DNA from 2 places in the Bacillus sp. NMTD17 genome. Region 2 is predicted to be linked to the other one. Evidence: riboswitches for the same ligand, from Rfam matches in the RefSeq annotation. Region 2 holds a riboswitch; the other holds the start of a gene.
The links. A riboswitch is a leader RNA that binds a small molecule or an ion and turns the genes downstream of it on or off. The one in region 2 is predicted to bind S-adenosylmethionine.
Positions count from the first base shown of each region.

Region 1 (15,935 bases), on a different contig from region 2:
TCGCCGCCTTTCAGCCGAACGACAACGTTCCCTTCCTTTGCATGGGCCACAAGGGCTTCATTGATGGCTTCCTGTCTCATCGTATGATGATTTGGCAGCTTGCCGCAATAGATTAATTCCGCCTCGGGTTTGGCGTGGGCGAGTATTTCTTGATTGACAAGGCGATCATATAAAATGACATCTGCCTGCTGTATTGCCTTATGGGCTTTTAATGTAATTAAGTCTGGATCCCCAGGTCCAGCCCCCACAATGTATACTTTCCCCATCGTGCTTTTCTCCCCCTGCCATCAGGCAATTATTTCGCTCTTCCCTTTACATAATCAACAAGACGCTGTTTGGACTCTTCACGAGATAATTCACCTGTATCTAGTACGAGCTCAGGCGCAGCTGGTTCTTCATACGGTGAATCAATTCCGGTAAAGAACGGAATTTCTCCATTTCTGGCTTTTTTATATAACCCCTTTGGATCACGCTCTTCGCATACGTTCAGATCACATTTCACAAACACTTCGTGAAATTCTCCCGCTTCAACTAACTGTCTGACAATGCGGCGGTCTTCTTGAAACGGAGAAATAAAAGCCGTGATGACAATCGTTCCTTGTTCAACAAATAACTTTGCCACTTCTCCGATGCGGCGAATGTTCTCTTTTCTGTCATCATCTGAAAACCCTAAATCTTTATTCAGTCCATGCCTTACATTATCGCCATCAAGAACGGTGACTTGATAGCCTTGTTCAAACAGCTCTCTGGCCGCTGCATTTGCGATCGTTGATTTACCTGACCCACTTAGACCCGTAAGCCAAATAATGCCGCTCGTATGATTGTTTTTCTGTTGATATTCTTTTTTTGTAATAGATGAATCATGCCACACGATATGTTCATTGCTCATGTCATACCCTCCCATTAAGATACCGTCGTTTTTAATCCTTCGATTAATGTTTCAATAACTTCTTTTCGGCTGAACGTGCTTGGCGGTAATTCACCGTTTCTCAGCATCGTTCGAACCTTTGTACCTGAAAGAATGACATGCTCGCTTTTATCGTGAGGACATGTTTTTGGTGTTGCCATTGCTTCACATGTATTACAGTAGAAGCTATGTTCAAATTTTAACGGGGTAATGCCAATTTCTTCACTTGTAAATTGTTCAAATAACTCCTGCGCCTCGTATGTGCCGTAATAATCACCAACACCCGCATGATCTCTTCCCACAATAAAATGAGTGCAGCCGTAATTTTTTCGAACAAGCGCGTGAAAGATTGCTTCCTTTGGTCCAGCATAACGCATTGCCGCAGGAAAAACACCTAAAAAGACGCGATCCTTTGGATAATAACCGTTCAATAACACTTGATAGCTTTTCATTCTCACGTCTGCCGGAATATCGTCTGATTTTGTTTCACCGACAAGTGGATTTAAAAACAAACCATCGACTGTTTCAAGTGCTGTCTTTTGAATATATTCATGGGCACGGTGAACAGGGTTTCTCGTTTGGAAACCAACAATGGTTTTCCAGCCGTTTTCTTTGAAATGCCGTCTTGTTTCTTCTGGCTCATACGTAAATTGAGGGAATGGTTTTTCACTGCGTTTCGTCAGTGTAATTTTACCACCAATGTATATGTCACCGCGTTCAAATAATTTTTTCACGCCTGGATGATTGCGGTCATCAGTTTTATATACATTCACCGCTTCTTTTTCCTTATCTGGTGTGTATTGATCCTCTACTTCAATCACCCCATATACAGTTCCATTATACGATAGACGCACAATATCACCTTGATGGATCTCCGCTGCCTTTTCCTTTGTCACTGGCAGTGTAATAGGAAGAGACCAAACAACACCACTTGCTAACCGCATACTGCTCACAACGGCTTCATAATCAGCTTTTGTTAAAAACCCTTCAATTGGACTATACCCGCCAATTGCTATGAGTTCAAGGTCTGCAAAGGAGATAGCATCTAGTTCAATTTCCTTTGCAGCCGTGCTGAGATCATACTCTTCATTTACTCGATTAATTAATACGCCACCATGTGGTGTTAAACTCATTTGTTCATCTTCCTCTCAATGTTCATATTTATTAGATGTAAATAGTCGGATTTGCCGTTAAATCCCGCCGCCCTGTTCATGAATCGAGCTGCTTTCATTTTTGACTGCCTTCATCAGACTCAGCGCACCAAGTGAGGCAAGCAGTACACTCATCATGATAAAGATAGAATAATAGTCTCCTTTTAAGAAAAGGCTCACCAGCAAATACGATAGGCTAAGTGATAAAAAGGGTGACACTACCCACACTTTCAACATTTTTTTCACCACATGTTTATGAAAAATATTTGGTCCGCCTTTTGCCATTCCAAGCCCAATGATAGACGAGGAGGTGATTTGGGTAAGTGGAACTGGCAGCCCAAAAATAGAGCTGACGATGACAAGTCCAGCACCGGTACTCGAAAGCAAAATCCCTTCACCTGTTTGATAGCGGGTGATTTTCTTTCCGTTTGTTTCAAGCACTCTTTTTCCTAATAAAAGGGCACCCAGTGCAACGAAAAGTCCGCCGTAAAGCGTTCCTTGCCCAACGGATAAAATGCCTGAAGCAACAAGGGGGCCTACAGCATTTGCGACATTGTTCATCCCAGCAGAAAACGCTTCTAGAAATCCACTGATGATCAAAACGATCGATAAAATCATGGTGCCTTTTTTTGACAAAGTTCGTTTCGGGAACATTCTGATGATTTTGACTACAACGAATGTAAAAAGAAAAGCAACAATAGGAATGATGACCCAAAATGACACAATGACTAAAATGGATTTCACATATAATACTTTATATGCGACCGCGACTCCAACCACAGCTCCTACCGTAACCTCACTCGTTGATAAAGGGATGGCCATCAGATTCGCTATAAAGAGTGATAATGCAGCAGAACCAATAATAATACAAACAATTTCAAGTGTAATGACGGATTCAGGCATAATTCCAGAGCTAATCGTTTTGACGACCTCACCGCCGCCAATGACTGAACCTGCTAAAATCCCAACTGCACATACGCTAAGTGCATAGATAGGCTTTTGAATAGCACCTGACCCGTACGCGATGCCCATCGAAGCAGCTGCACCACTCGCGCCAATGTTTAGAGCGAAAAATAAACTAAATAAAATTGCGGCGATTTCCATACATTATGCTCCCTTACTCATGTAATCCGCACTCAGTCTTAGCTGTGCCTGACCATCTGCCAGAACGAAGATCCTCGGCAGTAAATGCCGGCTGTGTACACGGGGCACAACCGATACTTGGATATCCCTGATCATGCAGCGGATTATAAGTAAGTTCCTCTCTAGATGCATATCTCCATATGTCCTTCCACGTCCAGTGGATAAGAGGACATACTTTCACTGATTTGAATTTTTCATCCTGATTTAAAAAGTTCGTCCCTGCTCGCTTGGGTGACTGCTCTCTTCTTAAGCCAGAAAGCCATGCCGGATAGCCGGATAGCGCTTCTTGCAAAGGAATGACCTTACGCATATAGCAGCAGCTTTGAGGGTCCGTTTTCCATAGCTGATCACCATGCTGCTCGTTTTGCTCCTCAACCGTCAGCTCAGGGGTTTTCAGCACAATATCTAAACCTGGGTATCTTTCCTTTACCGCATCAATTGTGTCGTACGTTTCCTTAAAATGCAGACCTGTATCTAAAAAGACAATTCTTGCATCCTTTTTTACTTTCGCAATAAGATCAATGAGGACGATGCCTTCAATACCAAAGCTGCATGCATAAACGAGCTGATCACCATAATGACCGTATGCCCATTTCAGCACAGATAAGGCCCCTTTATACAAATCATCCTCTTGAAATGTAATGGACGGCTCTTGCCAATTTTCATAAGTTAACATTGTTTCTCCCCTTCCGGAGTATCACTACTCTCCGCACTACGTCAACCGACTTTTTCTGTTTTCTTCCACTTGAATCACTTGACCGTCCTGAACAATCAGCGTAACTGAACCGAATTCATATCCCCAATCAGTTTCTGCATATGCTTCAATAAGTCTTCATCCTGATTTCGCTTCACTTCCATCTCGTCTTCCTCCTCACCGTTAAAATAAAAAAACTTCCTTTCAGTCCGAAAGAAAGATGAGGAAGCTCATTTCCTTATCTTTCAAAATAGAATCATTTTGCAGGAAGTAGCACCTTGCAAATCGCAGGTTGCCGGGCTTCATCGGGCCAGTCCCTCCACCTCTCTGGATAAGTGTTTTAATTTGTCTTAAATATTAACACAATTCAAACAAAAGTCAACCCGACTTTATTGATAGGATTAGTTTTTATTTGAATTTGAGTCTATTTTACTATTTTTAACCAAATAAAAAAGCTGTGCGGGTACGCACAGCTTTTTAGACGGTTTCTTCCATCCAAGATTCAGAGGAAGGATCTTGTCTCCAGCGTTTTAGTTTATTCATAGCAGAAGGCTCGATCGCTTTCAGCTCAAGTGCCACGTCTGTCAGTGTGTCATAGTCTGTTAGGGTGACATATGGAATGTTTTTCTCTTGAAAAGCAGCTGCAGCTTTTGGCAGTCCGTATGTGAAGATCGCGGCAACTCCTAGTACGTCACAGCCCGCTTCTTGAAGAGCAGCGACCACTTCAAGCACACTGCCTCCTGTTGAAATCAAGTCTTCTACGACGACCACCTTTTGACCTTTTGATACGGCTCCTTCAATTTGATTCCCTTTTCCATGTGCTTTTGGCTTACTTCTCACATAACACATCGGCACGTTCAGACGGTCTGCCGCTAATGCCGCATGCGGGATGCCTGCTGTTGCAGTACCAGCAACAACCTCCGCTCTTTCAAAATGAGTGAGGATCAACTCTTTAAGACCTTCAGCAATGTCGTGTCTTACTTCTGGGTAGGACAAGGTAAGACGGTTGTCACAATAGATCGGTGATTTGATACCGCTTGCCCATGTAAACGGTTCGTCTGGTTTTAATGAGACCGCTTTGATTTGTAATAGGTGTTTAGCGATTTTTGTTTTCATCTGGCAGTCACTCCCACTCTTTTAAAATTTGATGATAGGCTTCCAATGGTTTTTCAGCTTTTGTGATTGACCTTCCGACAACAATTTGTGAAACACCTTGCTCTTTTGCATAGGCAGGAGTCGCCACACGCTTTTGGTCATCGGTTTGATCATTTTGTAAGCGAATCCCCGGCGTGACAGTGAGAAAGGCAGGTGAGATGTGCTCATGAAGGGCTTTGGATTCATGAACAGAGCAAACAACACCGTCTAGTCCACTTTCATATGCCAATTGCCCGTACCGGATGACAGTCTCTTGCAGCGGACGGTCTATGAGTAATTCGTTCCTCATCATGTCTTCTGACGTACTCGTCAGCTGTGTCACTGCAATAATGCCTGGACGTTTTTGTCCAGCAGGCGTCCCGCTTTCAAGCCCTTCTAACGCAGCTTGCATCATATGTTTCCCGCCAGCAGCATGCACATTGACCAAATCAACACCAAGTGCGGCAAGCCGGTTCATTGCTTTTTGCACCGTTGTTGGAATGTCATGTAATTTGAGATCGAGGAAAATGCGGCAATTTTTTTCTTTGAGCTCGTCAAGGATAGCAGGTCCTTCTTGGTAAAACAGCTCCATGCCGACCTTCACAAATAATGGCGTCCCTTCAAAGGGTTCTAAAAAGGCGAGCGCTTCCTGCGCTACCGGAAAATCAAGCGCGATGATGGGCAAGTGCTTCATGTTTCCAGCTCCTTCCGATACATTCCTCTACAGATGAATAGCCATATGCTGCTAACACTCTTGGCAGTTCTTCAATGATTTCTGGGCAAATAAATGGGTTTACAAAATTGGCTGTGCCAACAGCTACTGCACTTGCACCTGCTAGTAAAAATTCAAGTACGTCTTCAGCATTTTGTACCCCGCCCATTCCAATAATCGGAATAGAAACCGCTTGACTGACCTCATGTACCATGCGCACAGCGACAGGTTTTACTGCCGGTCCTGATAATCCGCCTGTTTTATTGGCAAGAATCGGTTTCCCCGTTTTTAAATCTAAACGCATACCGATTAACGTGTTAATCATCGTGAGTCCATCCGCTCCAGCAGATTCAATCGCTTGAGCAATCTCCACAATATTGGCTACGTTAGGAGACAGTTTGACATAGACAGGAACGGAAGAAACGTCCTTCACCGCTTTTGTCAATGCTGCTGCCATTTGAGGATCTGTACCAAAGGCAATTCCGCCTGTTTTGACATTCGGGCACGAGATATTCAGTTCAAGGGCATGGACATTTTTTGCTTGGCTGATTTGCTTGGCTACTTCGACATAATCATCGACCTGTGAGCCAGCGACGTTTGCAATGATCGGTGTATCAAACTGCTCAAGCCAAGGCAATTCATTTTCCAGCACGCCTTTTAGGCCTGGATTTTGAAGACCGATTGTATTGAGCATACCGGCACCTGTCTCCGCTACCCTTGGTGTCGGATTGCCAAATCTCGGTTCAAGGGTTGTGGCCTTGATCATGATACCGCCCAGCACTGATAAGTCATATAATGAAGCAAATTCCCTTCCGAATCCAAAGCAGCCTGATGCAGGGATAATCGGATTCTTTAAAGATAAGCCGGGTAACTCAACGTTTAGCATGACAATGCCACCTCCTCTGCTTTAAATACAGGTCCATCCAGACAGACTTTGACGTAAGGTTTTTCGTGCTGGTCGGTATGACAGACACATGCAAAGCAAGCACCAATTCCGCAGCCCATTCGTTCTTCCATTGAAATATAGACAGGCTTATCGGGATAAGAGTCTTTTAGTGCTTTTAACATAGGTGTCGGTCCGCAGGAAAGCATGACATCAAAGCTCAAATCATTCTCTTCAATGACACCTGTCACGAAGCCCTTTGAACCATATGTCCCATCAACTGTCGCGATAAACGTATCTCCGAGTGCTTGGAATTTCTCCTCGTAAAATACATCCTTTTTCGATTGAAAGCCAAGGACATGCTTGACGATGACACCTTTTTTCGTTAAACGCTTGGACAGTTCATATAAAGGCGGTACACCAATTCCACCGCCGACTAGTAAGGCTGTCTGACCTGGCTGAACAACTGAAGGATCGTACCCGTTGCCAAGCGGTCCTAATACATCGATGGATTCCCCATCCCGCTTTTGGGAAAGGAGCTTTGTGCCCTCTCCCTCTGCGCGGTAGATGATGGTTGCTTCTTGTTTCTCGGCATGAATATTGGCAATACTGATCGGTCTTCTCAGCAGCGGTGTCATGGACTCGCTGACCTTGATATGAAGAAATTGTCCAGCCGTTTGAAAGGAGTCCACAAGGTCACCTTTTAATGTCATTTCGTAAATATGATCAGCGATCTCTCGGTTTGAGACGACCGTCAAGTATGCTTTTTTCATATCGTTACTGTCACCTCAGCATTCGTTTTCACTTCTGGCATTTCGTCCGCTCTAAATGTCATGCTTTCCAGCACTCTTAAAATGGCTTCTGCTGTATCTAGCGATGTTAAGCAAGCTACGCCATTTTCAACAGCTTCACGTCTGATTCTAAAGCCGTCTCTTGCCGGCTGTTTTCCTTTTGTTAGAGTGTTGATGACAAATTGAGCTTCCCCGTTTCGAATGACATCGAGAAGGTTTTTGCCTTCTTCTCCTATCTTGCCGACAACACTTGACGGGATGGAGGCTTGTTTTAAGTAATTCGCCGTTCCTTCTGTCGCTAAAATATGATAGCCGATCGAATGGAATCTTCTTGCAATCTCAAGTCCTTCTTCTTTATCCTTATCAGCAACTGTTAGAAGAACTGTTCCGTCTTTAGGAATTTGAATGCCCGATGCAATTAATCCTTTGTAGAGGGCTTTTTCAATTGTGACATCTTTCCCCATGACCTCACCTGTAGATTTCATTTCAGGCCCGAGTGTAATATCCACTCTTCTTAGTTTTGCAAAAGAGAAGACTGGAACTTTGACGTACACCCCTTCTTGCTCTGTGTGAAGTCCTTCTTCGTAGCCATAGTTTTTAAGCTTGTCACCTAAAATGACTTTTGTCGCTAGATTTGCCATCGGGATGCCTGTAATTTTACTTAAGAAAGGAACTGTCCGGCTTGAACGAGGATTCACTTCAAGTACGTACACTTCACCTTTCGAGAGAACAAATTGAATGTTTAGCAGCCCAATAATATTGAGGCCTTTTGCAAGCTTGATCGTGTATTCTGCGATCTTCGCTTTGATCTCATCAGACAATGTTTGCGGCGGGTAAACCGCAATCGAGTCACCGGAGTGGACCCCGGCTCTTTCAATATGTTCCATAATGCCTGGGATCACGACAGTTTCCCCATCAGATACGGCATCTACTTCAATTTCTTTTCCCGTCAAATATTTGTCAATTAACACTGGGTGCTGCGGATTGACTCTCACCGCATTCTCCATGTAGTGAAGAAGCTCTTCTTCTTGATAAACGATTTCCATCGCACGACCGCCTAATACATAGGAAGGACGGACAAGGACTGGGTAGCCGATCTGATTGGCAATCGCTACAGCTTCAGGCACAGACGTAGCTGTTTTCCCTTTAGGCTGCGGCACGCCGAGTGCTTCTAATGTTTGTTCAAACTTGTCTCGGTTTTCGGCGCGGTCTAGGTCTTCAAGAGAAGTGCCGAGAATCTTCACCCCTCTATTTGATAATTCATCTGCTAGGTTGATCGCCGTTTGTCCGCCGAACTGGACGACGACTCCTTCAGGCTGCTCAAGATCAATGATGTGCATCACATCTTCTACAGTGAGTGGTTCAAAGTAGAGCTTATCTGAAATACTAAAGTCTGTTGAGACCGTTTCAGGGTTGTTGTTAATAATGATTGCTTCATAGCCTGCTTGTTTAATTGCCCACACAGAATGAACCGTCGCATAATCAAATTCAACTCCTTGACCGATTCTGATAGGACCTGAGCCTAATACGATGACGCTTTTCTTGTCTGTGCGTTCTGATTCATTTTCATCTTCATACGTGCTATAGAAATATGGCGTCTCGGATTCAAATTCAGCCGCACAAGTATCTACCATTTTGTAGACAGGTACGATGCCTGCTTCTTGTCTTAGCTTGTAGACATCCGCTTCATTCATATTCCACTCACGGCTAATATAGATGTCTGAGAAACCTTTATCTTTCGCATCTTTTAATACGTCTGTATTGCCTTTGTTTTCTTTTAATGTCTTTTCAAATGCGATGATGCCTTCCAGCTTATGAAGGAAGAAGTAATCAATTTTTGAGAATTCATGTATTTGTTCAACCGTATAGCCTCTTCTAAGCGCCTCGGCCATATAGAATAATCGTTCGTCTCCCGCCTTGATAATCCGCTTTTCAAGCACTTCGTTTGTGATATCTGCTTCATCTTTTAATTCAATGTGATGCACATCAGCTTCAAGTGAACGGACAGCCTTTAGAAGGGACTCTTCTAATGTACGTCCGATCGCCATCACTTCACCAGTTGCTTTCATTTGCGTCCCAAGACGTCTGTTAGCAGATTCGAATTTATCAAACGGCCAGCGCGGGATTTTAGACACAATATAGTCAAGTGCCGGTTCGAAGGCAGCATAGGTTTTCCCTGTGACTGGATTCATCATTTCATCAAGCGTTAAGCCGACAGCAATTTTCGCTGCAAGTTTGGCAATTGGATAACCAGTTGCTTTCGACGCAAGTGCAGAAGAACGACTGACGCGCGGGTTTACTTCGATGATATAGTATTGAAAGCTGTCTGGGTCAATCGCCAGCTGTACGTTACAGCCGCCTTCAATGCCAAGTGCCCGGATCAGCTTGAGCGACACATTGCGAAGCAGCTGATATTCACGGTCACTTAATGTTTGGCTTGGCGCCACAACGATACTGTCACCTGTGTGGATACCGACAGGATCAAAGTTTTCCATGTTACAAACAACGATCGCATGATCACCGCTATCACGCATGACTTCATATTCAATTTCTTTAAAACCTGCAATGCTTTTTTCAAGTAAGCATTGTGTGACTGGGCTTAACTTCAGGCCGTTTTCGACGATTTCCTTCAGCTCTTGCTCGTTTGTACAAATTCCGCCGCCTGTTCCGCCTAATGTATAAGCTGGTCTCACAATGACAGGGAAACCGATTTGATTCGTAAACGCTATCGCTTCTTCAAGGTTATGGATGATTTCACTTTCTGGTACAGGCTCATTTAGTTCATTCATCAGATTACGGAATAAATCTCTGTCCTCTGCTTTTTGAATAGCTGACAGCTTTGTTCCTAATACTTCAACACCGCATTCAGCTAATACGCCAAGGTCTGATAATTCAACAGCAAGGTTAAGTCCAGTTTGTCCGCCAAGTGTTGGCAAGATCGCATCAGGACGTTCTTTTCGAATGATTCGTGTTAAGAATTCTGGTGTCAGTGGTTCGATGTATACCTTATCGGCCATTTCTGTATCTGTCATGATGGTCGCTGGATTGGAATTCACAAGAACGACTTCATAGCCCTCTTCTTTCAGTGCTAAGCAAGCCTGTGTGCCTGCATAGTCAAACTCCGCTGCCTGTCCGATGATGATTGGACCTGAACCGATGACTAAAATCTTTTTGATGTCTACGCGTTTTGGCATACTTCTTCCCCTTCTTTCTCAGTTGTATGAATCATGTCCATGAACTGGTCGAATAAGTAGTTCGCATCTTCTGGACCTGGTGACGCTTCTGGGTGGTACTGGACAGTGAATGCTGGTGCTTCTTTATGTTTTAACCCTTCAATCGTATTGTCGTTTAGGGCGATATGTGTGACTTCGAGCACGTCCTCGTTAATTGCACTAACTGTGTAGCCGTGGTTTTGAGATGTCAGTGTCACCTTGCCGGTGGCTAGTTCTTTGACTGGGTGATTCGAGCCTCTGTGTCCGAATTTCATTTTTTCAGTACTTGCGCCGCACGCAAGAGCGAATAATTGATGTCCAAGGCAAATGCCAAAGAGCGGAACCTTTCCAATCAATTGCTGAATCATCTCGACTGCTTCTGGTACATCAACAGGGTCTCCAGGGCCGTTTGAAAGCATGATCCCATCAGGCTTTAACTGCAGCACTTCATCTGCCGTGATATTGTACGGCACCACGATGACATCACAGTCACGTTTATTGAGCTCGCGCAAAATGCCATGCTTCATGCCGAAATCGACAAGGACAATTCTCTTTCCTCTTCCCGGGCTTGGATACGCATTTTTCACAGATACTTGACTCACTTGATCAGTCGGCAGCTGCATTGTTTGAAGGCGGCGGACTAAGTCTTCCACTTGTTCATCCGGTCCTGCAAACGCCCCTCTTAAAGTCCCTGCACTTCGAATCATTCTCGTCAGCTTCCGTGTATCGATTCCGCTAAGACCTGGAATGTTTTTCATTTTTAAGTATTCATCTAGTGAGTATGAAGAGCGCCAGTTTGAGGGCTTTTCACAAAGCTCCTTCACAATCAGCCCTTTTACAAACGGTGTGATCGATTCAAAATCATCACGGTTAATGCCATAGTTGCCGATGAGCGGATAAGTGAGTGTGACAATTTGTCCGCAGTATGATGGATCAGACAAAATTTCTTGATAGCCCGTCATCCCTGTATTAAAGACGACTTCTCCGACTGACGATTCTAAGCTGCCAAAGCCTGTTCCTTCGAATACTGTTCCGTTTTCTAGCACTAAGCGTCTCTTCATTTTACTAGTCTCCCCTCTTCATACACGACTTTCCCAGATGCAAGTGTCATGACCGGCCATCCTGATACAGTCAATTTGTCAAACGGTGTATTTTGCCCTTTTGATAAGAAGCTTTTTTTATCGATTGCCATTTCTTTGTTTAAATCAATGAGTGTGATATCAGCTGTTTGTCCTTCTTCCAGCTTTCCATATGGAAGAGAGAAGGCTTCTGCTGGCTTGATTGTCATATAATCAACGAGTTCTTTTAATGTCCATTCGCCTGTTTTGACAAATCGTGTATACAGAAGCGGGAACGCTGTTTCAAGCCCGACAATTCCAAAAGGTGCACGCTGCATCGTTTCGTTCTTTTCTTCTTCAGTATGCGGCGCATGGTCTGTTGCGATGAAATCAATCGTTCCATCTAAAAGTCCCTCGATCAGTGCCTCGCGATCCTCTTTTCCTCTGAGCGGCGGGTTCATTTTATAGTTTGTATCAAGACCAGGGATGTCCGCATCACATAACAGCAGGTGATGCGGTGACACCTCAGCTGTCACACGGATGCCTGCTTTTTTTGCATCGCGAACGACTCGCACAGATTCTTTCGTACTGATATGACATACATGATAATGGCAGTTCGCTGCTTCTGCTAAAAGAACATCTCTTGCAATATGCACCGATTCACAAATGGACGGTATACCGTTTAATTCATTTGCTTTTGAAAATTCTCCTTCATGAACGCATCCTCCGTAAATGAGCGAGTTATCTTCACAGTGTGCCACAATCGCTTGATCAAGACTTGCTGCCTTTTTCATGGCTTCGTACATCATGCCTGCTGTTTGGATGCCGACTCCGTCATCTGTAAAAGCGAAGGCGCCTGCTTCTTTTAGTGCTGCAAAGTCCGTCATTTCTTCCCCAATCTGTCTAGTTGTAATGGAGGCGTATGGCAGTACTCTGACAGAAGAGGTCTCTTCGATTCGATCCATGAGCCATTCCATTTGCTCTTTTGTATCTGGAACTGGGCGTGTATTCGGCATAGCTGCAATCGTCGTATAGCCGCCTCTTGCGGCTGCTTTAGAGCCTGTTTCAATCGTTTCCTTTTTCTCTCCGCCTGGCTCTCTTAAATGTACATGCAGATCAATCAAGCCTGGTGAAACAAATAGCCCTTTAGCATCAATGACCTCTTCTCCGTCTTCTCTTTCTAAGTGACCAATCGCTTGAATCACTTCTCCTTCTACCCTAATATCCTGCTGCACTTTTTCGCCTGTGCTTGTTAAGATAAAACCGTTTTTAATGAGATATGACATAGACAGAATCTCTCCCTTTTTGATGTAGTCTGCTATTTTGAAAAGCTCTTTTTAATACGGCCATTCGGACATAAACGCCATTTTCCATTTGCTTGAAAATTCGTGACTGCTTTGATTCCACTAAAGAATCATCTATCTCCACACCTCTGTTCACTGGTGCTGGATGCATAATAATGGCTCGTTCTTTCATGTTGTTTGCCCTGTCTACTGTTAATCCATAAGTCGATAAGTAATCTTCACTGCCCATTTTTTCAGCATGTCGTTCATGCTGAATTCTGAGCAGCATCACCACATCAGATTGTGTGATGGCTTCATCTACTTGGACATACGTTCCGTGAGGGTTTTGCTCATCTTGGAAGGAAGCAGGCCCTGAAAAAAGGACTGTTGCTCCCAGCCTTGAAAGAACCTCAGCATTCGACCTTGCCACCCTGCTGTGTTTGATGTCTCCATGAATCGAAATCGTTAAGCCCTCAAAGCCGTCAAACTCTTCATAGATGGTCATTAGGTCGAGCAGTGATTGGGTCGGATGCTGCCCGCAGCCATCTCCAGCATTGATGATGGGAATCCCAACCTTCCCGATCAGCTCATTGTAATATTCATCGGTGCTGTCTCTGATCACACATGCTTTCACGCCGATGGATTCGAGCGTTTTTACCGTATCGTAAAGTGTTTCGCCCTTTTGAACGGAGGTGCTTGCTGCATCTAAGCTCAGTACATTCATCCCCAGTTTCTTTTCGGCAACTTCGAAGCTAAATCGTGTTCTTGTGCTTGGTTCAAAGAAGAGGTTTGCTACAAATTCTCCCGCTAAGCCAAGTTCTTGCTTCCCCTTTTTGAGAGCCGCTGCTTCTTCAATCAGCTGTAAAATCTCTTCTTTAGACAAGCTGCTCATTGTCGATAGATCATTCATTTTTTCTTCCCCCTCTAGTTTTTCATCACTTTCAGGTTCAAAAAAACCCTAAGCCTCGGCAGCTTAGGGTTCTCCAAAAGAAGCAGCGGCACTTTCGTGCATTCTGCTCATTTTAGAACCCTTGTCAGCCTCACTGGACTTCTTTTAAAAGGTTTTCTGTATTCGATTCATTTGACTCGTCATCCTCCGCTTTTTGCTGCGGCAGGATCAGGTTTAACAGGACACCCGTGATGGCAGCAAGTGCCATTCCAGATAGTGTGAGGTTGATTTGTTTCACCTCAATGAATGCCCCGCCAATTCCAATGACTAAGATGACTGATGCGATAATGAGATTACGCTTTTCTTCAAAATTCACTTTATGATCAATCAGGATTCTCAGACCGCTTGAGGCAATGATCCCAAAGAGCAGGAACGAAACGCCTCCCATGACCGCGGACGGCACTGTACTGATTAATGCTGAAATTTTTCCGACAAAGCCGAAGCAGATCGCAAAGACTGCTGCTCCGCCGATGACGAAGATACTGAACACTCTTGTGATGGCAAGGACCCCGATGTTCTCTCCATACGTTGTTGTTGGCGGTCCGCCAATGAGTGAAGCGAAGATCGTCGCTGCACTGTCTCCTAAAATGGAGCGGTGAAGACCAGGTTTTTTAATAAAATCTTGCCCTACAACTTTACTTAACACCACTTGATGGCCGATGTGCTCAGACATTGTCACAAAGGCAACCGGCACCATCACTGTGAGAATGCTTAAAGTCACAGCAGGTGTGTAGTCGACAAATGGTACGACGAAGTCTGGTACAGCAAACCATTTCGCGTCAATGACCGGCTGGAAGTTCACAATGCCTTGTGTTAAAGCAAAGAGATAGCCGCTAATAATTCCGATTAATACTGGGATCAAGCTTAGGAATCCTCTTAGGAAGATCATGCTGATAATCGTGACAGCCAGTGTGAAGCCGGCGACCATTAGGTGCTTAAGGCTGTAAACAAGCTCGGTTGCATTCGGATCAACATACATCGCCATGTTGACAGCTGTTCCAGCGAGTCCGAGTCCGATGACCATAATGACTGGCCCTACGACGACCGGCGGCAGAAGTTTCATCAGCCAGCCTGTGCCGAGCCATTTAATAAATAGTGCAATGAGTGCATAAGCGACACCCGCCATGAAGGCACCAACCATTGCGGCTCCAGGGCCGCCTGTTGCTTTGACATTCAGTATGGGGGCGATAAAGGCAAAGGACGATCCAAGATATGCCGGAATTTGTCCTCTTGTAATGATTAAGTAAACAATGGTTCCAACACCACTTGAGATGAGCGCGACGGCCGGACTCATATCAATGATTTTTGGTACAAGAATGGTCGCACCAAACATGGCAAACAAATGCTGAAGGCTAAGTGACAGCCATGTGAACGGTTTTGGGATATCTCGAATGCCTAAATTGGCTTTTTGCTGACTCATGATTTTCCTCCTAGATGTGTCCTTTTTCATTAAAAAAGCCTCTTTGCGAGTATGCGCAAAGAGGCCTAGAAAAACCGTACACGTCACTTAAGCCGTGTGCTCGGTGTCTCTGTTATTGCCCTCTTTGCAAACTCTCTGGAATGCATTTAAAAAGGTTATTTTTCATATATAGCGACAAGGTCGTTTTGATCTACTTCATTCAGCTGAACCATGACGGTCTCTGCTTTTGATGTCGGAATGTTCTTCCCGATATAATCCGCTCGAATCGGAAGCTCCCGGTGTCCCCGGTCGACGAGAACAGCAAGCTGAATGGAAGATGGTCTTCCTACATCCACAAGGGCATCCATGGCCGCTCTGACGGTTCTGCCTGTAAACAGGACATCGTCAACGACGATCAGTGTTTTGTCATTAATGTCAGCTGGGATGTCTGCACCCTTTACAAGCGGGTCTTGGTTGTCTGTCTTTTTTGTCAGGTCATCACGGTATAGCGTAATATCAAGTTCACCCACTGTGACTGGATTTCCTTCAATTTGCTCGATGCGCTCTGCAAGGCGCTTTGCAAGATGAATGCCTCTTGTCTTGATCCCCGCAAGGATGA
Region 1 is NZ_PVRH01000002.1:254,914-270,848, forward strand. Features, by position in the region: gene cobA (uroporphyrinogen-III C-methyltransferase) at 1-266, opposite strand, end outside; gene cysC (adenylyl-sulfate kinase) at 296-889, opposite strand; gene sat (sulfate adenylyltransferase) at 904-2,040, opposite strand; gene C6347_RS06400 (sulfate permease) at 2,098-3,162, opposite strand; gene C6347_RS06405 (phosphoadenylyl-sulfate reductase) at 3,176-3,877, opposite strand; gene C6347_RS19625 (DUF2292 domain-containing protein) at 3,914-4,027, opposite strand; SAM riboswitch class I at 4,131-4,233, opposite strand; gene pyrE (orotate phosphoribosyltransferase) at 4,373-5,011, opposite strand; gene pyrF (orotidine-5'-phosphate decarboxylase) at 5,019-5,723, opposite strand; gene C6347_RS06425 (dihydroorotate dehydrogenase) at 5,695-6,627, opposite strand; gene C6347_RS06430 (dihydroorotate dehydrogenase electron transfer subunit) at 6,621-7,397, opposite strand; gene carB (carbamoyl-phosphate synthase (glutamine-hydrolyzing) large subunit) at 7,394-10,609, opposite strand; gene C6347_RS06440 (carbamoyl phosphate synthase small subunit) at 10,594-11,688, opposite strand; gene C6347_RS06445 (dihydroorotase) at 11,685-12,971, opposite strand; gene C6347_RS06450 (aspartate carbamoyltransferase catalytic subunit) at 12,955-13,878, opposite strand; gene C6347_RS06455 (solute carrier family 23 protein) at 14,009-15,337, opposite strand; gene pyrR (bifunctional pyr operon transcriptional regulator/uracil phosphoribosyltransferase PyrR) at 15,493-15,935, opposite strand, start outside.
Region 1: it holds a riboswitch for S-adenosylmethionine, as region 2 does, so the genes downstream of both, C6347_RS19625 (DUF2292 domain-containing protein) here and C6347_RS04070 (methionine ABC transporter ATP-binding protein) in region 2, are expected to answer to the same signal.

Region 2 (15,935 bases):
TCTTTTTAGTGCAAGCGCCCAATCTTTACAACCTGAATGAAAAATTGTAATCTAAGGGAGAAGTGAACAACGTCAAAAGGGCCGGGTGATCGTGATGAATGTAGAGGTAGAAAAGGTCATCATTGTAGAAGGTAAAACAGACAAACAAAAGCTAAAAGAAGTCATAAGTGAACCTGTTACCATCATTTGCACCAATGGCACGATCAGTACATCGAAGCTGGATCAGCTCGTAGACGAATTATTGGGGAAAGACGTTTACATATTAGCAGACAGTGACGATGCAGGCGACAAACTGCGGAAGCAATTTCGAAAAGAATTCCCTGAAGCATTTCATCTTTTTGTCGACAGAACGTACCGCGAAGTGGCCGCTTCACCGTCAGCCCACATTGCATCTATCCTATTAGCTGCAAACATTGATGTTCATTCGAAATATTTATGAGGGTGGACGTATATGAAAGAGATTGAAGAACACGAATTCAAGGAGATAAAGGACGATTTATTTCTTTTATACTTATATACACCGTTTTGCGGAACATGTCAGCTGGCAAAGAAAATGCTGGCTGTCGTAGACACCATGCAGCCGGATGTACCTTTTTATGAAAATAACTTAAACTACTCACCAGGCTTTGCGAAGGCTTTTGAGATCGAAAGCGTTCCTTGCTTTCTACTGTTTAAAAAAGGTGAGCTGGTGCAAAAAGGCTATGCCTTTCACTCCGTACCATATCTTCATGAAATGATTGAAACCGCTAAATAAAGCGGTTTTTTGTCATATTTCAAGCAATTCATCTGAAAATTTGTCGAGTTATTTATAAAGGACAAGCGAATGTTTGTAGAGAAATGTTATGTATAACCAAATGACAGGGAGGTTATACATGTGGAAAAAGTGAAAACCCATGGAAACACAGGGCAGCGATTATTGCTAAAACCGCTGCTCTCATCATCATCCTTGAAGATTACATTTGAGGCGGAAACTGACTCTTGTACATTGATTGTGGATGAGCGTGGTGAAGTGAAGAAACTACCTGCAATTGAGTTATCGGATCTCATCTTTTATGGTGAGAGAAAAGAAATACTTCAATTATTAGATGGAGATATGTCCTTACAGCAGTTAATTAGCAGGGGACAAGTGAAAGTAAAAGGGTCATTCCGTGCGCTCCTAAGACTAGAGGCGGTACTTTGGCTGACGAACGGTTTTTTTCGAAAAATGATAACTTAGTCGTTTACTTGGAAATTAGCGATTTACAGCGTTGACATATCTCGGGTGGCATGATATTCTACGTTAGTAAAAACATGAACATCACATAAAACAACATATTTTCTCTTATTAAGAGAGGTGGAGGGACGTGCCCTATGAAACCCGGCAACCGTCAGCATAGCTGAAATTGGTGCCAATTCACTCAAAGTCGCAACGCTTTGAAAGATGAGAGAAAGGCGTATTTGAAATAAAAGGCCTTTCTGCTTGCGTTGCAGTTAGGTCTTTTTTACTGATCTGGCAACAGGCTAGAGTCATGACAGCACGAAGAATAAATGAACGTATGTGATGGCAACCTATAGATTCAGCAAGAAAGCAGGTGAGCAGACTGTGATCCATTTACAGAATGTATCAAAAACGTACTACTCAAAAAGTGGAAATGTTGACGCAGTAAAAGACGTCAACTTAGATATTGATAAAGGTGAAATATTCGGAATTATCGGGTATAGCGGTGCCGGAAAAAGCTCGCTTATTCGCCTATTAAACGGTCTGGAGCTGCCAACAGAAGGAATTGTTGAAGTGGCAGGCAACCGGATCAATGAAGTATCGAATGCGAAACTTCGGAAAGCAAGACAAGAAATCAGCATGATTTTCCAGCACTTTAACCTACTTTGGTCAAGAACAGTGAGACAAAATATTATGTTCCCGCTTGAGATCGCAGGTGTACCTACATCGAAACGGAGAGAGCGTGCGAATGAACTGATTAAATTAGTCGGTTTAGAAGGAAAAGAAAATGCGTATCCGTCTCAGCTTAGCGGCGGACAAAAGCAGCGTGTGGGGATTGCGAGAGCATTAGCAAATGATCCAAAGGTTCTTCTTTGTGACGAAGCAACATCAGCGCTTGATCCGCAAACAACGGATTCTATCCTTGATCTTTTAGCGGATATCAATAAACGTTTAGGGCTGACAATTGTGCTCATCACACACGAAATGCACGTCATTCGCAAAATTTGTCATCGCGTCGCGGTCATGGAAAATGGACGCATTGTCGAAGAAGGCGAAGTATTACGCGTCTTCAGACAGCCGAAGGAAGAGATGACGAAGCGATTTGTACAGCAGCTTGCTGAACCAGAGGAAGCGAAAGAAACAATCGAACACGTCTTAGAGCGAGTAAAAGAAGGTCAGGTCGTACGGTTGTCCTTTATTGGCGATTCTGCCGAGCAACCGCTCATCACTGAAATCATTCGATCCTTCAAGGTCGATGTAAACATCCTTCAAGGAAAGATTTCTCAAACGCAGGAAGGCGCGTTTGGAACACTCTTTATCCATATTAATGGAGAAGAGACCGAGGTTGAAAAAGCCATCGCCTATATCCAAAGTAAACAGGTTGAAATTGAGGTGATGACACATGTTTGAGAAATGGTTTCCGAACGTTGACCTAGATGTGATTTGGAATGCAACGGGTGAAACGGTGTACATGACACTCATTTCATTGGCATTTGCTTTTGCAATCGGGATTATCCTAGGACTCCTGCTCTTCCTTACAGGAAAAGGCGGTCTTTGGGAAAATAAACCGATCAATGCTGTCATCGGTGCAGTCGTCAACATTTTCAGATCGATTCCTTTTATCATCTTAATTATTCTTTTATTAGGGTTCACGAAATTCTTAATGCATACAATTCTAGGTCCAAATGCAGCACTCCCTGCCCTTGTCATTGGGTCAGCTCCATTCTATGCACGTCTTGTCGAAATTGCACTGCGTGAGGTAGACAAAGGAGTCATTGAAGCAGCACGGTCAATGGGAGCGAAAACGTCGACCATCATTTTCAAAGTATTGCTGCCAGAATCATTGCCAGCCCTCATTTCAGGTATTACCGTAACAGCGATTGCTTTAATTGGCTCAACTGCGATTGCAGGTGCAATTGGAGCAGGCGGACTTGGTGACCTTGCTTATGTGGAAGGATACCAATCTGGTAATACAGATGTCACACTTGTAGCTACTGTGTTTATTCTCATCATCGTCTTTATTATTCAAATAATCGGTGATTTGATTACAAATAAAATTGATAAACGTTAAGGGAGGATTTATTCATGAAGAAATTGATTTTAAGTGCACTATTTCTAGCATTTGCAGGCATCTTAGCTGCATGCGGTTCATCTAATAACGCAAGTGATAGCAAAACCATTACGGTTGCCGCTTCAAAAACACCACATGCCGAAATTCTTGAAGAAGCAAAACCACTTCTAAAAGAAAAAGGCTACGATCTAAAAGTGAAAGTACTTAGTGATTATAAAATGTACAACAAAGCGTTAGCTGAAAAAGAAGTGGATGCAAACTTTTTCCAACATATCCCTTACTTAAATGAAGAAAATAAATCAAACAAAGATTACAACCTAGTTAGTGCTGGTGCGGTTCACCTTGAGCCTTTCGGTATCTACTCTAAGAAATACAAATCAGTAAAAGATATTCCAAACGGCGGAACGATCATCATGACAAACAACGTAGCTGAACAAGGCCGTATGCTTGCACTATTGCAAAATGCTGGTGTCATTAAGATTGATCCTAAAGTTGATACAATCAACGCAACAGTAAAGAACATCAAAGAAAACCCGAAGAACCTAAAGTTCAAAAAAATCGCTCCTGAACTAACAGCGAAAGCTTATGAAAACAGTGAAGGCGATGCTGTGTTTATTAACGTCAACTATGCGATTCAAAATAAATTGAATCCGAAAAAAGATTCAATTGAACTTGAGCAAACAAAGAACAACCCATATGCAAACATCGTGGCGGTTCGCAAAGGTGAAGAAAAATCAGATAAGATCAAGACATTAATGGAAGTTCTTCACTCTGATAAAATCAAAGAATTCATCGACAAAAAATATGACGGTGCTGTACTACCGGTATCTGAATAACAATGTGTTAACCTCGCTTTCATCAAAGCGAGGTTTTTTTGTGTATTTTTTCAAATCTCGCTCATAATAAAAATGTACAAATGACCTGAAGGGATGGAATGAAGATGAATGAACAGCATATGAGCGGATCCATGCAGCAATCACTGACTGATTATAAAACGGCAATGGGTGAATTTCAGAAGAAAATGCCGGTGTTTGGGAAGAAATTCAATGAATTTACGGAGCAATGCTTTCAGAGCGATTCATTAACGCAAAAGGAAAAGCAAATGATTGCCCTTGGCATCAGTATTCATGCACAGGATGAATACTGCATGATTTATCATACAAAGGGAGCGCTCGATCAAGGCGCGACAGAAGAGAATTTGCTGGAGGTTGTCAGCGTGGCGGCAGCATTTGGCGGCGGGGCAGCACTGAGTCAAGGGATTACTGTCGTTCAGCAATGTATTGATGAATTTGGAGGACAGACGCATTAAGGGAAGGATAAGACGGTATTTTTCCATATCAGGGAGTTGAGTCGTTCTCAGCCGATTGTGTGAGAAAATATGCCAGCATAGAACGTCATATCCCTTTTGAGTGAAGCCGCATGTCTTTGATATAATAAAGCTACACTCAAAGAAGGGAATGGTTTATTATTTGTTCGGACCATAGTACACTGGGATTGGATTATACCGCCGAGATGGAAAAGGCCATGCATAAAGCTCACGGCATGAGCTATGCAGAGTACGAAAGAGACCATGACTTACGGATGAAAGTGGAATATAAACGAGAGCAGTCCTATCGAGATGAGAAAAGACAGCTCGCAAAAATGAATATACGAGGCTATTAAATAGCTCAGGGACGGGGAGAACAGTTTCCCGTCCTTTCTTTATGAAAACAGTCTTTTCGACATAAATCCTTTTATCTACCGGCTTTTTTTGTTAGAATTTTGAGAGCATCCTCTCACGTATATCGTGAATGTGTTGTATTCACTTTTAATTTGTTATAAAATTAGAATGAGAATAAATTGAGAATAATGATTATTTTGGAGGTATCGATATATGACTGCTTCGACATTAACAATTAAGGACTTGCACGTTGAGATTGAAGGGAAAGAAATCTTAAAGGGTGTAAACCTCGAGATAAAAGGTGGAGAATTCCACGCAGTAATGGGACCAAACGGTACAGGTAAATCAACTTTATCTGCTGCAATTATGGGACACCCTAAATATGAAGTAACAAAAGGCAGCATTTTGCTAGATGGCGAAGATGTACTTGAAATGGAAGTAGATGAGCGCGCTCAAGCAGGTCTTTTCCTTGCGATGCAATACCCATCTGAAATTAGTGGTGTCACAAATGCGGACTTCCTTCGTTCTGCTATTAACGCTCGCAGAGAAGAAGGCGATGAAATCTCTCTGATGAAATTCATCCGCAAAATGGACGAAAACATGGAGTTCCTTGAAATGGACCCAGACATGGCGCAGCGCTACCTAAACGAAGGTTTCTCAGGCGGGGAGAAAAAACGCAATGAAATTCTTCAATTAATGATGATTGAACCAAAGATTGCGATTCTTGACGAAATCGATTCTGGTCTTGATATCGATGCTTTGAAAGTGGTTTCTAAAGGAATTAACAGAATGCGCGGCGAAAGCTTCGGCTGCTTAATGATCACTCACTATCAGCGTCTACTGAACTACATCACACCAGATCATGTTCATGTCATGATGCAAGGACGTATCGTGAAATCTGGCGGACCAGAGCTCGCGCAGCGTTTAGAAGCAGAAGGCTATGACTGGATTAAAAAAGAGTTAGGAATTGAAGACGAAACTGTTGGTCAAGAAGCGTAAGCGTTAGGAGGATTATTGATGACATTAGAAACGAAATTATCAGTAGATCAAGATTATGTCAAAAGCTTCTCCGAGAAGCATCAGGAACCGGCATGGATGAGCTCCCTTCGCTTACAGGCTCTTGAAAAAGCAGAAGACCTTCCAATGCCAAAGCCTGACAAAACGAATATTTCTAAATGGAATTTAACCAATTTCAAACAGCATACAGTCGAAAGTGCGCCATTTGGATCATTAGAAGAGCTTCCTGAAGAAGTGAAATCTCTCATTGATTTAGAGGACACGGATAAGACAGTCTACATTCAGCGTGATCAAACGCCAGCATACTTGTCTCTTTCAACGGAAGCGAAAGACAAAGGTGTGATCTTCACTGACCTTCATACAGCGATCCGCGAACATGGAGATCTAGTGCAGAAATACTTCATGACTGATGCAGTAAAAGTAGATGAGCATAAACTAACAGCTTTACATGCTGCTTTAGTCAATGGTGGAGCTTTCCTCTATGTACCGAAAAATGTAGAACTTGAAGCACCAATTCAAGCCGTCTACCTGCATGAAAATGACGACACGACTTTGTTCAACCATGTCATCGTCGTAGCAGACGACCATAGTGCTGTGACATATGTAGAAAACTACATCAGTACGGCAAAGCCGGAAGAAGCGATCTTCAATATCGTGTCTGAAGTGTTTACAGGAGCTAATGCCCGCGTCACTTACGGTGCAGTAGATAACCTTGCAGAAGGTGTCACAGTCTATGTGAACAGACGCGGTATGGCAAATGGCCGTGACAGTAAAATCGAATGGGCGCTTGGCCTGATGAATGATGGAGACGTCGTGTCTGAAAACATCACAAAGCTCATGGGCGACGGTACATTCGGTGATACAAAATCAGTTGTTGTCGGCCGGGGCAATCAAACAGAAAACTTTACAACAAGCATCATCCACTTCGGTAAAAACTCTGAAGGGTATATCTTGAAGCATGGTGTGATGAAGGATCAAGCATCCTCTATCTTTAACGGAATTGGTAAAATCGAGCATGGCGCAACGAAGTCAAATGCAGAGCAGGAATCACGAGTTCTCATGCTGAGTGAGAAAGCACGCGGTGACGCAAACCCAATTCTATTAATTGATGAAGATGATGTCACAGCAGGGCATGCTGCTTCTGTTGGACGTGTCGATCCAATTCAATTGTATTACCTCATGAGCCGCGGGATATCCAAAGAAGATGCAGAAAGACTTGTGATTTATGGCTTCTTAAATCCAGTCGTCAAAGAACTGCCGATTGAAGGAGTTAAAAAGCAGCTCGTTTCTGTGATTGAAAGGAAAGTAAAATAATGAATATCAAAGACGTTCGTGAGCAGTTTCCAATCCTTCATCAGCAAGTGAACGGACATGATTTGGTGTATTTGGACAGTGCAGCGACTTCTCAAAAACCAAGAGTGGTCATTGATGCAATGAATGAGTATTACCGGTCTTACAACTCGAACGTCCACAGGGGTGTTCATACCCTTGGCACAAAAGCAACGGACGCATACGAGGGTGCGAGAGAGAAAGTTCGTGCATTCATCCGTGCTTCATCTGTCCAGGAGATTATTTTTACTAGAGGCACAACAACTGCACTAAACACAGTGGCGATCAGCTATGCAAGAGCAAACCTCAAAGAAGGCGATGAGATTGTCATTACGCACATGGAGCATCATGCGAATATCATCCCTTGGCAGCAAGCAGCAAAAGCAACTGGCGCCACATTGAAATACATTCCGTTACAGGAAGACGGCACGCTATCGCTTGAAGATGTGAAGCAAACGGTCACACATCAAACGAAAATCGTCGCTGTCACACATGTCTCAAACGTATTAGGAACCATCAACCCGATTAAAGAGATCGCTAAAATTGCCCATGATCATGGGGCAATCATTGTCGTCGATGGTGCGCAAAGCACGCCGCACATGCAAATTGATGTTCAGGATCTAGATTGTGACTTTTTCGCATTCTCTGGGCATAAAATGTGTGGACCGACTGGCATCGGTGTACTTTACGGGAAGAAGGACCTTTTGAATAATATGGAGCCTGCTGAGTTTGGCGGTGAAATGATCGACTTTGTGGATCTGTATGATTCTACTTGGAAAGAGCTGCCGTGGAAATTTGAAGCGGGAACACCGATTATTGCCGGAGCAGTTGGACTAGGAAAAGCGATTGATTTCTTAAATGACATTGGTATGGAAGAAGTCAGCCGTTACGAGCATCAGCTTGTCACTTATGCGCTTGAGCGCTTTAAGGAGCTTGATGGTGCGACTGTTTATGGACCGCAGCACCGAGCTGGACTTGTGACGTTTAACTTAGACGACGTCCATCCACATGATGCGTCTACTGTTCTGGATACGGAAGGTGTCGCCATTCGTGCTGGACACCACTGTGCACAGCCGCTCATGAAATGGCTTGGTGTATCAGCGACTGCAAGAGCAAGCTTCTATCTGTACAATACAGAAGAAGAGATTGACGAGCTCATCGCAGCGCTCCGTAAGACAAAGGAGTATTTTACGAATGTCTTTTAATGTAAACTTAGACACACTGTACAGACAAGTGATTATGGATCATTATAAAAATCCGAGAAACAAAGGTGTGTTAAACGACAGCATTGTCGTCGATATGAACAACCCAACGTGTGGTGACCGCATTCGTCTCACGATGAAAATCGAAGACGAAAAAGTCATTGATGCGAAATTTGAAGGAGAAGGATGCTCTATTTCGATGGCATCTGCCTCTATGATGACGCAGGCGATTAAAGGGAAAGATATTGAAACAGCTTTGAAAATGTCTCAGATTTTCTCCGATATGATGCTAGGAAAAGAATACGACGATTCCATTGATCTTGGTGACATTGAGGCGCTGCAGGGAGTGGCAAAATTCCCAGCCCGCATCAAATGTGCAACATTATCCTGGAAGGCGCTTGAAAAAGGCGCATCTGCCGAAGATAACGGCAAATCATAAGATTGGAGTGAAAATGGATGGCTAAAAAAATGCCAGATGTTGGTGAATATAAATACGGCTTTTCTGATAAAGACGTTTCCATTTTCCGTTCAGAGCGCGGACTGACAAAAGAGATCGTTGAAGAAATTTCTCGTATGAAAGAAGAGCCTCAGTGGATGCTCGACTTTCGTTTGAAATCTCTTGAGCACTTTTACAACATGCCGATGCCACAATGGGGCGGAGATTTAAATGCATTAAACTTTGATGAAATTACGTACTACGTAAAGCCATCTGAGCGCTCTGAGCGTTCTTGGGATGAAGTACCAGAAGAAATCAAACAAACCTTTGATAAGCTTGGTATCCCAGAAGCAGAGCAAAAGTACTTAGCAGGTGTATCTGCTCAGTATGAATCTGAGGTTGTGTATCACAACATGAAGCAAGACCTTGAAGATCTAGGCATTGTGTTTAAAGATACAGACAGCGCATTAAAAGAGAACGAAGACATCTTCCGTGAGCACTGGGCAAAAGTCATTCCTCCGACTGACAACAAATTTGCTGCGCTTAACTCGGCTGTATGGTCTGGTGGTTCATTTATCTACGTACCAAAGGGCGTAAAAGTAGATACACCACTTCAAGCATACTTCCGTATCAACTCTGAGAACATGGGTCAGTTCGAGCGTACACTGATCATTGTTGATGAAGGCGCACATGTGCATTACGTAGAAGGCTGTACAGCACCAGTTTACACAACAAACTCTCTTCACAGTGCGGTTGTTGAAATCGTCGTTAAAAAGGGCGGCTACTGCCGTTATACAACGATTCAGAACTGGGCAAACAATGTCTTCAACCTTGTGACGAAACGTACAGTATGTGAAGAGAATGCGACAATGGAATGGATTGATGGAAACATCGGTTCTAAGCTGACAATGAAATACCCAGCGGTCATCCTAAAAGGTGAAGGTGCTCGTGGTATGACATTAAGTATTGCCCTAGCAGGTAAAGGTCAGCACCAAGATGCAGGTGCGAAAATGATTCACCTTGCACCAAACACATCTTCAACGATCGTATCGAAATCGATTTCGAAACAAGGCGGTAAAGTCACATACCGCGGAATCGTTCACTTCGGACGCAAAGCAGAGGGTGCACGCTCAAACATCGAGTGTGACACACTCATCATGGATAACAAATCAACATCTGATACGATCCCTTACAATGAAATCTTAAACGACAACATTTCATTAGAGCACGAAGCGAAGGTATCAAAAGTATCAGAAGAACAGCTATTCTACTTGATGAGCCGCGGAATTTCTGAAGAAGAAGCAACAGAAATGATCGTCATGGGCTTCATCGAGCCATTCACAAAAGAACTGCCAATGGAATACGCCGTTGAAATGAACCGTTTGATTAAGTTCGAAATGGAAGGTAGTATCGGATAACCTATATATATCAAAGGTTTGAGGGGTTTCATCTCGTGCCAACTTGGTGTCGTGCCAAGTTGAAATTACCTTTTAGTGTAGAAGGCGAACTTTTTAAGTTCGTCTTCTTCTATTTTTTCGGTTACATCAAGATAGGTATCAGCTGTTGTTTAAATTACATAGTTTGAGGAATCAAAGTAAACAACAGTTTATAATTTATTGAAAAAACATGTAAAGGGGACACATAGAATTTATGAATAAGCAAAAGCTCGCCTCGAGAATATGGGAATCCGCTAATAAAATGCGTTCAAAAATCGAGGCCAACGAATATAAAGATTACATTTTAGGATTCATTTTTTACAAGTACCTCTCGGACAATGAGGTAAAGAAATTGAAAGAACAAGGTTTTACCCAGGAAGACATAGAGGCTCTTGTTGAAGAAGATGCTGAAGTCGTAAAGTATGTCCGTGAAAATGTCGGGTACTTTATTGCTTACAAAGACTTATTCTCAACCTGGCTCAAAATGGGCAAAGATTTTGATGTGTCTAATGTTACGGATGCCTTGTCAGCGTTTAACCGTCTGATTAATCCCTCTCATAAGAAGGTATATGAGGGTATATTTAATACTTTGCAAACCGGTTTAAGTAAACTTGGTGATAGTTCCGCATCTCGAACAAAAGCTATCAGCGATCTGATTCATTTGATTAAAGATATTCCTATGGATGGTAGACAGGACTACGATATTATTGGATTTATATATGAATATCTGATTAGCATGTTTGCTGCTAATGCTGGAAAAAAGGCAGGGGAGTTTTACACTCCACACGAAGTATCTATTCTTATGTCCGAAATTGTCGCAGACCATTTAAAGGACAGAACGGAAATCGAAATTTATGACCCGACGAGTGGTTCAGGCTCCCTTTTGATAAACATTGGTCGATCAGTTGCAAAGCACATTGATGATGAAAGAAACATCAAATACTACGCGCAGGAACTGAAGCAGAATACATACAATCTCACTCGTATGAATTTAGTTATGCGTGGAATCCTCCCGGCTAATATCATAACCCGCAACGGTGACACTTTGGAAGATGATTGGCCATACTTTGATGAAAGCAACCAGGCTGAAACATACAATCCACTTTATGTGGATGCAGTTGTTTCTAATCCTCCATACTCACAGCATTGGGACCCAAGTAATAAGGAAACAGACCCGCGCTATGCACGTTTCGGACTGGCTCCAAAAGCAAAAGCTGATTTTGCTTTTCTGCTTCATGACTTATTCCATATTAAGCCGGAAGGAATTATGACCATAGTTCTTCCGCACGGTGTTTTATTCCGTGGTGGAGAAGAGGGCGAGATTCGAAAAAATCTAATTGAAGAAAATCACATTGATGCTATCATCGGACTTCCTCCAAATATTTTCTTTGGCACGAACATTCCGACAATCATCATGATTTTAAAGCAAAAGCGAGAGAATACTGATGTTTTGATTATTGATGCATCAAAAGGTTTTACTAAAATTGGCAAGAACAATAAGCTCAGAGCTTCTGATATTAAAAAGATCGTTGACATAGTAGCTGTCAGAGCAGATATTGACAAATTCTCAAAGAAAATCAACCGTGAAACAATCCGCCGAAATGAATACAACTTGAATATTCCGAGGTATGTTGATTCTTCTGAAGACGTAGAAAAATGGGACCTTTATGCTTCTATGTTCGGTGGCATCCCCATGAGCGAAATTGATAAACTTATTGAGTACTGGAGTGCTTTTCCAGAATTAAAAGAAGTACTTTTTACAAAAGGTGAGGGTCCATATACTGATTTGGCGGTCAGCAATATTGAACAGACTATCGAAGAGCATCCCGCAGTAAATGCTTTTATTTCTAATTTCAAGATTTCGTTCGAAAGCTTTGGCAGTTTCCTGAAAAGCGAGCTGATAACTAATATGGCGACACTCAATATTTCCAAAGAAAAGGCTGTTTTGAGTGATGACATTTTTGAGCGCCTTGATTCAATTCCACTTATTAACAGATATGAAGCATACCAATTGCTTGATGACGAGTGGGCAAAAACATCTGTTGACTTAGAAATAATACAAACAGAAGGCTTCAACGCAGTTAAAAAAGTTAATCCCAACATGGTTATTAAGAAGAAGGACGGCAAAGAGGAAGAGGTACAGGAAGGTTGGATCGGTCATATTATTCCGTTTGAACTTGTACAGCGAACGCTCCTTTTGGATGAATATGAAGCACTTAAGCAAAAAGAGGGTCGACTTGTTGAGATCTCCTCTGAATATGATGAAATACTTGACTCGCTTTCCGAAGAAGAAAAGGATTCCAGCGTGACAAACGATTCCAGCGATGCATTTGTCGTAAAAGAAGTTGGTGCAAAACTAAAAGAAATTTATGCTGATGTGGACACCCAGGAAATAAAGGTTCTAAAGGATTATGCCACACTCTCTAAAAAAGCCGATAAACTTGCCTTTATCAGTGCACACAACGATGTAGTGTGGTCCAATATGGATGCAAACAAAGATGGTACATATAGTAAAAAAGCAGTAAATGCTTATTTAGCAGAGCTTCAATCCGCCTTTAAATTCCCAGAGGATTCTTTTGAAGCAAAGATTGTAAAAGTAAGCAAGATGATGGCCGAAGAAAAGGAAGTAAAAGCACAGGTGAAAGCTGATGCCGCAGCATTGCATTTGAAAACAAAGGAAACCATTGAGTCGCTTTCCGACGAACAGGCTCTTGAACTCCTTGAGCAAAAATGGATTTTTCCGCTTGTGGAGAGTATTAAACAGCTTCCTAATTCGGTAATTCATGTTCTTGTAGACAAGATCAAAACCCTTTCTGAAAAGTACGCTGTCACATACTCTGCGGTCGAATCGGAGATACAGGAAAGAGAGTCTACTCTCTCGGCGCTCATCGGTGAACTTAATGGCAACGAGTATGAAATGAAGGGTCTCAGCGAACTTATGGCGCTGTTAAAGGGTGAATGATATGACTGGAAAGGGCAAAAAACCAGAAATTCGCTTCACTGGATTTACTGATGATTGGGAACAGCGTAAGTTGGGGGACTATATAGTACCATTCTCCGAAGTGACGACTGAAAACAATCAGTACCCAGTTCTAACATCCTCTCGAAGAGGGATATTTTTGCAAACAGATTATTATGATGGTCACCAAATTGCTTCTGCTGATAACACAGGTTATAACATTGTGCCACGTGGTTTTTTTACTTACAGACATATGTCTGATGATGAGGTTTTCAAATTTAATATCAATAATTTAGTCGATTTCGGCATAGTAAGCACGCTTTATCCCGTATTTACAACTAATTCTGAATTGGATTCAAAATATTTACAGTATCAATTGAATGAGGGTATCGATTTTCGGAAGTTTGCAAAATTACAAAAACAGGGTGGCTCAAGAACATATATGTATTTGAGCAAACTCAAAGAACTTGAATTGACAATGCCAAAAACTGTTGGAGAGCAAAAGAGTATTTCTGGTTTTTTTACAATACTGGACAACCTTATCACTCTTCATCAACGTAAGTATGACAAGCTGGTAATCATTAAAAATTCATTGCTCGAAAAAATGCTCCCGAAGGATGGAGCAAATGTTCCGGAAATTCGCTTTGCCGGATTTACTGATGCTTGGGAACAGCGGGAAGCTGTCGATATTTTCATGTCTATCACCGACAAAAATCACCAAGAGTTGCCCGTTCTATCTGCAACACAAGAGCACGGAATGATATTAAGAGAAGATACGGGCATTAACATTTCCCATGACAAGAAAAATGAGGCGACCTACAAGAGAGTTTTACCGGGGCAGTTTGTAATACACCTGCGTTCGTTTCAAGGTGGCTTTGCCCACTCAAATGTAGAAGGGATTACCTCTCCGGCTTATACGGTGATGGATTTCATCGAAAAAGAAAGACATTATGATTTCTTTTGGAAGTATGTTTTTAGCTCTCGTAAATTTATTAAGAGCCTTGAAAAAGTCACTTATGGCATCCGAGACGGTAGAAGTATCAACTTCGACGACTTTTCTACAATGAGCTTTTTGTTTCCGAGTTGTGCAGAGCAAAAGGCGATTGGTCAATTTTTTCAGAATTTCAACCACCTTATCACACTTCATCAGCGCAAGTTAGAAAAGTTGAAAAATATAAAAAAATCAATGCTCGAAAAAATGTTTGTGTAGGAGGTGAATGTGCTATGGTCTTTGACAAAGAATCTGAATTTGAAGAATCCTTGATTGAGGTACTATCCCATAAAGGCTGGGAATCTAAGGTCCTGAAAAATCCCTCTGAAGAAGATTTGATAAAAAACTGGGCGGATATTCTCTTTGAAAACAATAGGGGTATCGACCGTTTGAATGATTACCCTCTAACTAGCGGTGAGATGCAACAGATTATGGAGCAGATCGCCACGCTGCAGACGCCTTTGAAATTAAACGGCTTTATCAACGGGAGAACAGTAGCAATTATTCGTGATAATCCCGATGACGCTCTGCACTTCGGGAAAGAGGTAAGCCTCAAGATTTATGACCGACGTGAAATTGCTGCCGGACAAAGCCGCTATCAAATTGTGCAGCAACCAAAATTTAAGAGTAAGTCCAAAATTTTAAATGACCGTCGCGGTGATTTGATGCTCCTAATCAACGGTATGCCGGTTATTCACATCGAGCTGAAGCGAAGCGGCGTTTCGGTCAGCCGGGCATATAACCAGATAGAAAAATACTCCGATGAAGGGATCTTTACTGGAATATTTTCGCTGATACAGATATTTGTTGCTATGGAACCAGCAGAAACAGTTTATTTCGCCAATCCGGGAATGGACGGAAAGTTCAATAAGGATTTCTACTTTCATTGGGCAGATTTTAATAACGAGCCTATCAATGACTGGAAAAATATTGCGTCCTCACTTCTTTCCATTCCGATGGCACACCAACTTATCGGCTTTTACACCGTAGCCGATAATTCCGATGGTGTACTAAAAGTCATGCGTAGCTATCAATACTATGCAGCAAACGCCATTTCTGACCGTGTTTCCAAAACCAATTGGGATGGTCGCAACAGGCTTGGCGGATATGTTTGGCATACCACAGGCTCCGGCAAGACCATGACAAGCTTCAAGTCGGCGCAGCTTATTGCAAACTCCAAAGATGCTGATAAGGTTATCTTCCTAATGGACAGAATTGAACTCGGAACGCAATCCCTAAAAGAGTATCGCGGTTTTGCAGATGAAAGTGAGTCCGTGCAGGCAACGGAAGATACCACTACTTTAATTTCAAAACTAAAAAGCGAAGACCCGGCAAATACGCTTATTGTCACCTCTATCCAGAAAATGAGCAATATCAAAGACGAAGAGGGCGGTATGAATGCTCATGATATTGAGATGATGAGTTCCAAGAGAATCGTCTTTATAGTCGATGAAGCTCATCGTTCAACATTCGGAGAAATGCTAACGGATATAAAGAGTACTTTTCCCTCTGCTGTTTTCTTTGGATTTACAGGAACACCGATTCAAGATGAGAACCAAAAGAAAATGAATACCACATCAACCATCTTCGGAGATGAGCTGCACAGATACAGCATTGCAGATGGTATTCGTGATAA
Region 2 is NZ_PVRH01000001.1:797,013-812,947, forward strand. Features, by position in the region: gene C6347_RS04055 (toprim domain-containing protein) at 95-439, shown strand; gene C6347_RS04060 (thioredoxin family protein) at 452-754, shown strand; gene C6347_RS04065 (SCP2 sterol-binding domain-containing protein) at 875-1,216, shown strand; SAM riboswitch class I at 1,319-1,427, shown strand; gene C6347_RS04070 (methionine ABC transporter ATP-binding protein) at 1,583-2,608, shown strand; gene C6347_RS04075 (methionine ABC transporter permease) at 2,601-3,269, shown strand; gene metQ (methionine ABC transporter substrate-binding lipoprotein MetQ) at 3,284-4,105, shown strand; gene C6347_RS04085 (carboxymuconolactone decarboxylase family protein) at 4,210-4,578, shown strand; gene C6347_RS19185 (YuzK family famiily protein) at 4,794-4,931, shown strand; gene sufC (Fe-S cluster assembly ATPase SufC) at 5,143-5,928, shown strand; gene sufD (Fe-S cluster assembly protein SufD) at 5,947-7,260, shown strand; gene C6347_RS04100 (cysteine desulfurase) at 7,260-8,480, shown strand; gene sufU (Fe-S cluster assembly sulfur transfer protein SufU) at 8,470-8,916, shown strand; gene sufB (Fe-S cluster assembly protein SufB) at 8,934-10,331, shown strand; gene C6347_RS04120 (type I restriction-modification system subunit M) at 10,564-13,311, shown strand; gene C6347_RS19390 (restriction endonuclease subunit S) at 13,313-14,518, shown strand; gene C6347_RS04135 (type I restriction endonuclease subunit R) at 14,533-15,935, shown strand, end outside.